Regions from separate parts of the Allobosea sp. NPDC003192 genome, predicted to be linked through region 3. Evidence: predicted binding sites of a transcription regulator. Region 3 holds the regulator's gene; each other region holds the start of a gene.

Region 1 (3,269 bases), on a different contig from region 3:
TCGCGCTGCTGTTCGATTTCCTGAACGGCCTGCACGACGCCGCCAACTCGATCGCGACCATCGTCTCGACGAGGGTGCTGGCGCCGCAATGGGCGGTGTTCTGGGCCGCCTTCTTCAACTTCATCGCCTTCCTGTTCTTCGGCCTGCACGTCGCCCAGACGGTCGGCTCCGGCATCATCCAGGCGACGATCGTCGACGACCGGGTGATCTTCGGCGCGCTGACCGGCGCGATCGTCTGGAACGTCGTGACCTGGATCGCCGGCATCCCGTCGAGCTCCTCGCATGCGCTGATCGGCGGGCTGGTCGGCGCCGGCCTGTCGAAGGTCGGCCTCTCGTCGATCGTCTGGTGGGGGCTCGGCAAGACCTTCCTGGCGATCTTCATGTCACCGGCGATCGGCTTCGCGCTGGCGCTGCTGCTGGTCCTGATCGTCTCCTGGACCTTCCTCAAGGTCGCGCCGATCAAGGTCGATTCGACCTTCCGCCTCCTGCAATTCGTCTCGGCCTCGCTCTATTCGCTGGGGCACGGCGCCAATGACGCGCAGAAGACCATGGGCATCATCGCCGTGCTGCTGTTCTCGCATGGCATGATGGGCGACACCTTCTCGGTGCCGTTCTGGGTGGTGATCTCCTGCCAGGCGGCGATGGCACTCGGCACGCTCTGCGGCGGCTGGCGCATCGTCCACACCATGGGCTCGAAGATCACCCGGCTCTCGCCGCAGCAGGGCTTCTGTGCCGAGACCGGCGGCGCCATCACCCTGTTCATGGCGACCTATCTCGGCGTCCCCGTCTCGACCACGCACACCATCACCGGCGCGATCATCGGCGTCGGGGCGGCCAGGCGGGTCACGGCCGTGCGCTGGGGTGTCGCCCGCGGCATCGTCTTCGCCTGGATTGTCACCATGCCCGCAGCCGGCCTGATCTCGGCGCTGGCCTATTTCCTCTCGGGCCTGTTCCTGACCGGGCGCTGAGCCGGTCCTACCTCAGCCGAGCAGCGGCAGCGCGTAGGTCGGGCTACGTCCGGCGCTGGCGAAGAGTGCGAGGCAGCTCGCCGGGTCCAACGCCGCGCCGTCCCAGCCGATCTCGCCGCGATGGATGCCGCCGGCGATGAAGACGCTATCGATGCCGGCGCCTTGGGCACCGGCAATGTCGTGCTCCAGCGAGTCGCCGATCGCGACGACACGGCTGCGGTCGAGCCCGAGCTTCGCCAGACAGGTGCGATAAATCCGCGGCTGCGGCTTGCCGTGATAGCGCACCGTGCCGCCGAGCTGCTCATAGGCGCGCGCGACGAGGCCCGGCGCCTCCTGCAGGCCGCCGGTGGGACTGGCACGATGCAGGTCCGGATTGGCGCAGATCATCGGTAGGCGCCGCACGCTGGCTGCCTTGAGCAGATCCATCCAGCTGGCGACCGACTGCCGGGGTGGGTCCATCGTCATCAACAGGATGAAGTCGGCCGTCTCGACGTTCTCGACCAAGTCGAGCCCGAGCCCCTCGGCCAGATGTTGCTCGCCCTCGCGCGCCAGCAACAGGCAGCGCCGGCCGAGCGCTTGGTGGAACGGCTCGTCGCGCGCCGCCAATGCATCGCGGGCGTCATCTCCGGCCGAGACGACCTCGTCATAGAGTTCCGGCGCAAAGCCGAATTTCGCCAGTTGCCTGGCGTTCTCGGCTCCGCTGCGCCCCGAATTCGAGAGGATGATCACGCGCTTGGCCGCCCGGTGCAGCATCTCCAGCGCAGCCACTGCAGCTGGATAAGGCCGGACGCCGTCATGCAGCACGCCCCACTGGTCGAGCAGGAAGCCGTCATATCGCGGCATCAGCGCCGCCAGATTATCCGGAAAGGTTGTAGAGGGGGGATTTTGCATCGTCTGGGTTGGCGTGGGGGCCAACCGTCGCGGTGGACAAGGCCACTATAGTCGTAAGACGAGGCGTCTCGCCCGGCTGGAATGTGACAGTTTTATGTCACATACTCTAGCCGGCTTACAACAACGATCGCCCGGGAGAGACGCCGCAAATGACCAAGACGCTGACTTGCCTGACCGCCACGACCTCGCTGCTCCTGGGCCTCGGGCTCGCCGGTGCGGCGCAGGCGCAGGACGCCTGCTCCAATCGCGGCCAGCTCGACACGATGTATTGCGACGCCAACAAGGACCTGGTCGCCGACGTGCCGACCGAGGCCTCGAAACTGAAGGACCCGTCGGCGCTGGTCTGGGCCTATACGCCGGTCGAGGACCCGGCCGTCTACGCCAACATCTTCAAGCCGCTGACCGACCATCTCGCCGCCTGCACCGGCAAGCGCATCGTCTACTACCCCGTTCAGTCGAACTCGGCCGAGATCGAGGCGATGCGCTCGGGTCGCCTGCACTTCGCCGGATTCTCGACCGGCCCGACCGGTTTTGCCGTCAATCTCGCCGGCGCGATTCCCTTCGCGGCCAAGGGCTCGGCGGCCGGCGTGCGCGGCTACAATCTCGTCGCCGTCGTCAAGGCCTCCAGCCCCTACCAGAAGCTGTCGGACCTCAAGGACAAGAAGGTCGCCCACACTTCGCCCTCGTCCAACTCCGGCAACCTCGCTCCGCGCGTGCTCTTCCCCGAGCATGGACTCGAGGCCGACAAGGACTACAAGCCGCTGATGTCGGGCGGCCACGACAAGTCCATCCTCGGTGTCGTCTCGGGCGACTACGACATGGGCGCCGTCGCCGGCGACGTCTATGAACGCATGATCGTGCGCGGCACGATCAAGAAGGAGGACACGCGCGAGATCTATCGCAGCGCGATCTTCCCGACCTCGTCCTTCGCCTATGCGCATGACCTGAAGCCCGAGCTCGCCAAGAAGCTGACCGACTGCTTCTTCTCCTTCCGCTTCACCCCGGAAATGACCAAGGAGTTCAACGGCGACGACCGCTTCCTGCCGATCACCTACCAGAAGGACTGGGCGATCGTGCGAGACGTCGCCGAGAAGTCCGGCACGCCCTACAACAAGTCGGCCTACGACACCGAGGCCAAGCGCGAGGCGGACGAGCTCGCCAAGAAGAAGGCGCAGCCGGCGCCGGCCAAGCCCTGATCGAAGGCCCGACGCAGCCCATGAGCGCCCTCCCCGTCGCAGAGGCGCCCGGCCATGGCCGGGCGCTCGTCATCCGCAATCTCGTCAAGGAGTATCGCAAGGGCCAGCCGGTCCTGCGCGACATCTCGCTCAGCGTCTCCGAGCCCGGCATCGTCGCGATCATCGGCCCGTCCGGCACCGGCAAGTCGACGCTGATCCGCTGCATCAACCGACT
Region 2 (3,269 bases), on a different contig from region 3:
TGTCGACCATGATGGTGACGCGGGCGAACAGGCCGGGCTTCAGGACGAGGTCGGCATTGGGCACGGTGGCGCGCAGCTTGACCGCTCGGCCGTTGACGTCGACGACGGGATCGATCGCGAAGATCTTGCCGGCGAAGGGCCGATCCGGCACCGCGTCGACCTTGAGCTGGATCGGCTGGCCGACCTTGAGCTGCGTCATGTAGATCTCGGGCACGCGGAAATCGACCTTGATCGGGTCGATGTTGGTCAGTGTGATCAACTGCTTGCCGATCGAGACATAGTCGCCGACGCCGACCGCGCGCAGGCCGACCACGCCGGTGAACGGTGCCTTGATCGTCGCCAGAGCGAGCTTGGCCTGGACGAGTTGCAGGCGCGCTTCCTGCAAGGCGAGCTGCGCCGTCGCCTGCTCCAGCGCAACCTGCGTGCCGGCGCCGCGCTGCACCAGCGAGCGGTTGCGGTCATAGGTGTCGCGCGCCAGCGAAAGGTCGGCCTGCGCCTGCTTGAGCTCCGCATCCAGGATGGCGGTGTCGAGCATGACCAGCGGCTGGTCCTTGTTGACCCGCTCGCCCTCCTTGAAGCCGAGCGAGACGACGCGGCCCGCGATCTCGGGAGCGATCACTACGGATTCGTCGGCCGCCAGCGTTCCGAGCGCCTCGACTTCCTCGGCCACGGAGGTGAGCTCGATCGTCCCGACCTCGACCGGGATGGCAGGGCTCTGCGCGCCGGCGACACCCTGCGCCTGCGCCTGCTGGTTGGGCGCCTTGTAGTGGTAGCGGTAGCCGTAATACCCGCCACCCGCCAGCCCGGCGATCAGGACAAGAAGGAGAAAACGCTTCATCAGGCTGGACGCTCCGGTAAGACGGACATATTCTAGACTGGACGGTCTAGTTTGATAAGCACCCTTTAAGGGCGGAAGCGTGACGGAATGATCGATGCACGGACGCTCTAGCGCCACCGCTGCAGAAGCAAGACAGATGCCGGCCGAAAAATCACGGCCGGATAAACATGATGCGATCACCCGGGCCGCTTCGGAAACCTTCCTGGCCGAGGGCTTCGACCGCGCCAGCCTCGACCAGATCGCGCAGCGCGCCGGCGTCTCCAAGCAGACCATCTACAGCCACTTCGCCGACAAGCAGGCGCTGTTCCTGGCGATCTGCAGTGAACTCACTGAAAAGCTGACGATTCCGCTGCGCCGTCCGCGCAGCGAAACCGGCGATCTGCGGGCCATTCTGACACGCCTCGGCGAGGACGCTCTGGCGATGATGCTGCACCCGGCCTCGCTCGATCTGCATCGCCTGATCGTCGGCGCATCCACCCGCTTTCCCGAATTGGGACAGGCAGCGTACGATGCCGGAGCGGGGCGGATGATCACGGAACTCTCCACCCTGCTGGAACAGCGGTCACGATCAAGTGATGGGCTGTCGCGCGAGCTCACTCCCGGCGAGGCTGCGACGCTGGCCGAACAGTTCATCGGCATGCTGCGCGGCTTCCATCAGGTACGCGGCCTGCTCGGCATCGCTCCCGTTGCCGAGACCGAGCGCAAGACTTACGTCGCCGCCTGCGTCGATCTGCTCCTGCGGGCCTGAGGAGTCGGCCTAGCGGCGGTTCGAAGCAGTATGGTTGACGGTCGATGACCATCCTTCGGCTCTGACCACACCGAACTGCGCCTCCTGTCACGGCGCTGTCATCTGCCCTCGATACCGCATCGTCCCGCAATCGCGGGAGAGTGTTGATGCTGCGTATCGAGGGTCTGACCAAGCGTTTCGGTGGCAAGGCCGCCGTCGACAACGTCACCCTGTCGATTCCGCGTGGCGAGATGGTCGGCGTGATCGGCCGCTCGGGCGCCGGCAAGTCGACGCTGCTGCGCATGCTGAACCGCCTCGCCGATGCGAGCGAGGGCCGCATCCTCAGCGAGGAGCGCGACGTCACCGCCCTGCGCGGCGCGGCGCTGCGGGCCTGGCGGCGCGATACGGCGATGATTTTCCAGCAGTTCAACCTGGTCGGCCGCCTGGACGTGCTGACCAATGTCCTGCTCGGCCGCCTCAACCATCGTTCGGCTGCGCTGACGCTGGTCAAGAGCTTCTCCCAGGACGACAAGGTCCGCGCCATCGCCGCGCTCGAGCGGCTCGATATGGGTCATCTGCTCGCCCAGCGCGCCGAGACGCTGTCCGGCGGCCAGCAGCAGCGCGTCGCGATCGCCCGCGCTCTGGTGCAGGAGCCGAAGATCATCCTCGCCGACGAGCCGATCGCCTCGCTCGACCCGCGCAACACGCAGGTCGTGATGGATGCGCTGTTCCGCATCAATCGCGAGGACGGCATCACCATCGTCTGCAATCTCCACCATCTCGACATCGCCGCGAAGTATTGCGACCGGCTGATCGGCATGGCCGGCGGCAGGGTCGTGTTCGACGGCCCGCCGCATGCGCTGACCAGCGAGCTCGCCGCCGAGCTTTACGGCATCGAGGCCAGGGACGCCGGCGCCGAAGCGCTCGATGCGCTCGAGGCCATCGCCAGCCAGGAAGCCAAGCGCGCCAAGCAGACCGCCGCCTGAGACAGCCGGCGCACGCCCGAGCCTGCCCTTAAGCCTGCCCCGTCATCGCCGACCTTTCCAAAGGAGCACCACATGCTGACCCGTCGTCATACCCTCACGCTCGCCGCGGCCGGCCTCGCCGCGTCGCTCGCCGCCCCGGCTTTCGCCCAGGACTGGAAAGCCAAGTATCCCGAGCTCGTCTTCGCCATCATCCCGGCCGAGAACGCCTCTGGCGTCGTCGAGCGCTATACCCCCTTCGTGAACTATCTCGCGAAGGAGCTCGGCACCAAGGTGACGCTGCGCATCGCCAATGACTACGCCGCGATCATCGAGGGCCAGCGCGCCGGCAACATCCATATCGGCATGTACGGCCCCGCCTCATTCGCCCGCGCGCTGATGACCGGCGCCAAGATCGACGCCTTTGCGATCGAGACCAATCTCGACGGCACCAAGGGCTACTACTCGGTCTTCTACGTGAAGAAGGACTCGCCCTATCAGAAGATCGAGGACTTGAAGGGCAAGAACCTCGGCCTGGTCGACCCGAACTCGACCTCCGGCAACAACGTCCCGCGCTTCGCGCTCGACGGCATGAAGATCGAGCCGGAGACCTATTTCGGCAAGGTCGTCTACACCGGCAGCCACGAGAACGCGGTCATCGCCCTGCAGCAGGGCACCGTCGACATCGCCGCCAACTGGTGGAATGACGAACAGGAGTCGAACCTCCTGCGCATGGACCGCA
Region 3 (3,269 bases):
GGATCCGGCTCTCGCGGCAGCGTTGCCGATTGGACTCACTGTTCCGCCGTCTGCGGTGATTGGCTGGGGAAAAGCCGAATTACGATTCGGCGACTCTTGTGGCCGAGTCAGGCCATCTTGTATGGTCCTCTTCGTCAGATACGACATCTCGTGCGGCGTCTCCAGTATCGTCAGTCCCGGGCGTAACGGCTTCCGTTTTGCGGCGGACGCTGCCGGTATCGGATTCCGCCATGATCTCTCCCTATGCCTCGCCGGCACGCTGGCGGGGCATGACGAAGACAGGTGCAACTCCATGACCGAAGCCGGAGCCTGGACCGACGAACGCGTCGAACTGCTCAAGAAGCTCTGGAATGACGGCCTGAGCGCGAGCCAGATCGCGGCGGAACTCGGCAATGTCACGCGCAACGCCGTCATCGGGAAGGTTCATCGGCTCGGCCTGTCCGGCCGGGCCAAGAGCCCGGGCTCGGCGACGCCGCGTCCGCGCAAGCCTGCCGCCCGTCCGCCGAGCCATCCGGCTGGCCATCAGAGCGGCGGCGCCGGGCTGACCCGCGGCAATACCGCCCTCGCCCCACAGTTCTCGCCCGAGATCGAAGCGGAGGCGCAGGTCGAGCGCGCGCCGGCGCCGTCCGAAGACGTGGTGGTGCCGTTTTCCGAGCGGGTCACGATCATGGACCTGCGCGAATACATGTGCCGCTGGCCGATGGGCGATCCGACTTCGCCGGAATTCCGCTTTTGCGGCGGCCGCAGCGCGACCGGCCTGCCCTATTGCGCCTATCACGCCCGCATCGCCTACCAGCCGGCAGCGGATCGCCGCCGCGACCGCAGCAAGGTCGCCCGCGCCTGACGACAGGCACTCGCGAAACGTTTACGGAAGCCGGCCTGTGGGCCGGCTTTTTCATGACCAGGGCTGGCAGGAGGACGTGATGGCTACGATCGCGATCTATCTCGGCGCGGCCTTGGCCGAGATCGCCGGCTGCTTTGCCTTCTGGGCCTGGCTGAAGCTCGACAAGCCGGTCTGGTGGCTGCTGCCAGGCCTCGTCTTTCTCGCAACCTTCGCCTGGCTGCTGACGCTGGTCGACAGCCCCGCCGCCGGGCGCGCCTTCGCCGCCTATGGCGGCGTCTACATCGTGGCGTCTCTGGCCTGGATGGCGCTGGTCGAGAAGGTCGCGCCCGACCGTTACGACCTGGCCGGCGCGGCGCTCTGCCTTGCCGGCGCGGCTGTCGTCATCGCCGCACCGCGCTGACGAACGCGATCAACCCCGCGCAAACGTCTCGTCGAAGGCGTAGCCGGCGCCGCGCACCGTACGCAGCGGATCCTTGGCGTTGGCCGGGGTGATCGCCTTGCGCAGGCGCCCGACATGGACGTCGACGGTGCGCTCGTCGATATAGACGTCGCGGCCCCAGACGGCGTCGAGCAGCTGCGCCCGCGAATAGACCCGGCCCGGCGCCTGCATCAGGAATTCGAGCAGGCGGAACTCGGTCGGGCCGAGATGCAGTTCGGCACCAGCCCGGCGGACGCGCCGCGTCGTGCGGTCGAGCTCGAGATCGCCGGCCGCGAGCAGGCCGGCGACATGGCCGGGCTTGGCGCGGCGCAGCAGCGCCTGGATGCGGGCGATCAGCTCGGGCAGCGAGAACGGCTTGACGACATAATCATCAGCGCCGGTAGCGAGGCCGCGCACGCGCTCGGTCTCCTCGCCGCGGGCAGTCAGCATGATGATCGGCACGCGCTCGGTGTCGCGGCGGGTGCGCAGGCGCCGGCAGAGCTCGATGCCGGAGAGGCCGGGCAGCATCCAGTCGAGCAGGACGAGGTCCGGCGTATGGTCGCGCAGATGCAGTTCGGCGTCGTCGCCGCGCGCCACGCTGTCGACCTCGAAGCCCTCGGCCTCGAGATTGTAGCGCAGGAGCAGGGTGAGCGGCTCCTCGTCCTCGACGATCAGGATGCGTGCGGGCATGTCAGGGTCCGTTCAAGCCCCGCCGGTTCAGCCATTGGCCGCCGGCAGGTCGACGAGGATGTTGGTGGTGTCGAGCTTCGGCCGGCTCTCGTCGATCGACTGGCCGGTAACGAGATAGTGGATGGTCTCGGCGATGTTGGTGGTGTGGTCGCCGATGCGCTCGACGTTCTTGGCGCAGAACAGGAGATGCGTGCAGAAGGTGATGTTGCGCGGGTCCTCCATCATGTAGGTGAGGAGCTCGCGGAACAGCGAGGTATAGAGCGCGTCGATCTCATCGTCGCGGCGCCAGACCTCCATCGCCTTCTGCTCGTTGCTCGCAGCGTAGGCGTCGAGCACGTCCTTGAGCTGGGCCTGGACCAGGCGGCTCATATGCTCGAGCCCGACCACGGCGCGATGTGGCGGCGAGAACTGGCCAGAGATCGCGACGGCGCGCTTGGCGATGTTCTTGGCGAGATCGCCGACGCGCTCGATATCGGCCGCGATGCGGATCGCCGAGATCAGCTCGCGTAGGTCGTTGGCGAGCGGCTGGCGCCGGGCAATGGTCAGCACCGCCTTCTCCTCGACATCGCGCTGGAGATTGTCGAGGCGCTGGTCGGCGCTGATGATCTTCTGGGCGAGCGCGGTGTCGCGGCGCACCAGCGCGACCGTCGAGTCGCCGAGCATGCGCTCGGACATGCCGCCCATCTCGGCGAGGCTGCGGCGCAGGCCCTCGAGATCGGCATCATAGGAGCGGACGATATGGTCGGACATCGGGGCGTATCCTTCGGGGCTGCCGACGATTTCAGGATGTCAGCCGAAACGGCCGGTGACGTAGTCCTGCGTCTGCTTCTTGTGCGGGTTCATGAAGATGGTGTTGGTGGCGTCGAATTCGATCACCTCACCGAGATACATGAAGGCGGTGTACTGCGAGATGCGCGCCGCCTGCTGCATGTTGTGGGTGACGATGACGATGGTGAAGTCGCTCTTCAGCTGCTCGAGCAGGTCCTCGATCTTGCCGGTCGAGATCGGGTCGAGCGCCGAGGTCGGCTCGTCGAACAGGATGACCTCGGGCTTCTGGGCGATGGTGCGGGCGATGCACAGGCGCTGCTGCTGGCCGCCGGACAGGCCCATGCCGGAGCTCCTCAGCTTGTCCTTGACCTCGTCCCAGAGGGCGGCGCGGCGCAGTGCGCCCTCGACGCGATCGTCGAGCTCCGACTTCGGCGGCTTCTCATAGAGGCGGATGCCGAAGGCGACGTTGTCGTAGATCGACATCGGGAACGGCGTCGGCTTCTGGAAGACCATGCCGATGCGCGAGCGCAGTTCGTTCACGTCGACATT

The links. Region 3 encodes PhoB, which activates phosphate uptake and scavenging genes when phosphate is short. Its sites were predicted from a motif close to TGTCATNNANCTGTCAT; they were not measured.
Region 1: the regulator PhoB is predicted to act here: its motif matches at 1,943-1,959, upstream of phnD (phosphate/phosphite/phosphonate ABC transporter substrate-binding protein).
Region 2: the regulator PhoB is predicted to act here: its motif matches at 1,672-1,688, upstream of phnC (phosphonate ABC transporter ATP-binding protein).

The regions. Positions count from the first base shown of each region.
Region 1 covers NZ_JBNNPK010000007.1:37,769-41,037, reverse strand. The annotation lists gene ACQKLX_RS11540 (inorganic phosphate transporter) at 1-968, shown strand, start outside; gene ACQKLX_RS11535 (TIGR01459 family HAD-type hydrolase) at 981-1,811, opposite strand; gene phnD (phosphate/phosphite/phosphonate ABC transporter substrate-binding protein) at 2,009-3,055, shown strand; gene phnC (phosphonate ABC transporter ATP-binding protein) at 3,076-3,269, shown strand, end outside.
Region 2 covers NZ_JBNNPK010000008.1:146,979-150,247, reverse strand. The annotation lists gene ACQKLX_RS13330 (efflux RND transporter periplasmic adaptor subunit) at 1-838, opposite strand, end outside; gene ACQKLX_RS13325 (TetR/AcrR family transcriptional regulator) at 975-1,586, shown strand; gene phnC (phosphonate ABC transporter ATP-binding protein) at 1,733-2,551, shown strand; gene phnD (phosphonate ABC transporter substrate-binding protein) at 2,624-3,269, shown strand, end outside.
Region 3 covers NZ_JBNNPK010000015.1:148,483-151,751, reverse strand. The annotation lists gene ACQKLX_RS20160 (GcrA family cell cycle regulator) at 293-844, shown strand; gene ACQKLX_RS20155 (YnfA family protein) at 924-1,244, shown strand; gene phoB (phosphate regulon transcriptional regulator PhoB) at 1,254-1,952, opposite strand; gene phoU (phosphate signaling complex protein PhoU) at 1,980-2,702, opposite strand; gene pstB (phosphate ABC transporter ATP-binding protein PstB) at 2,742-3,269, opposite strand, start outside.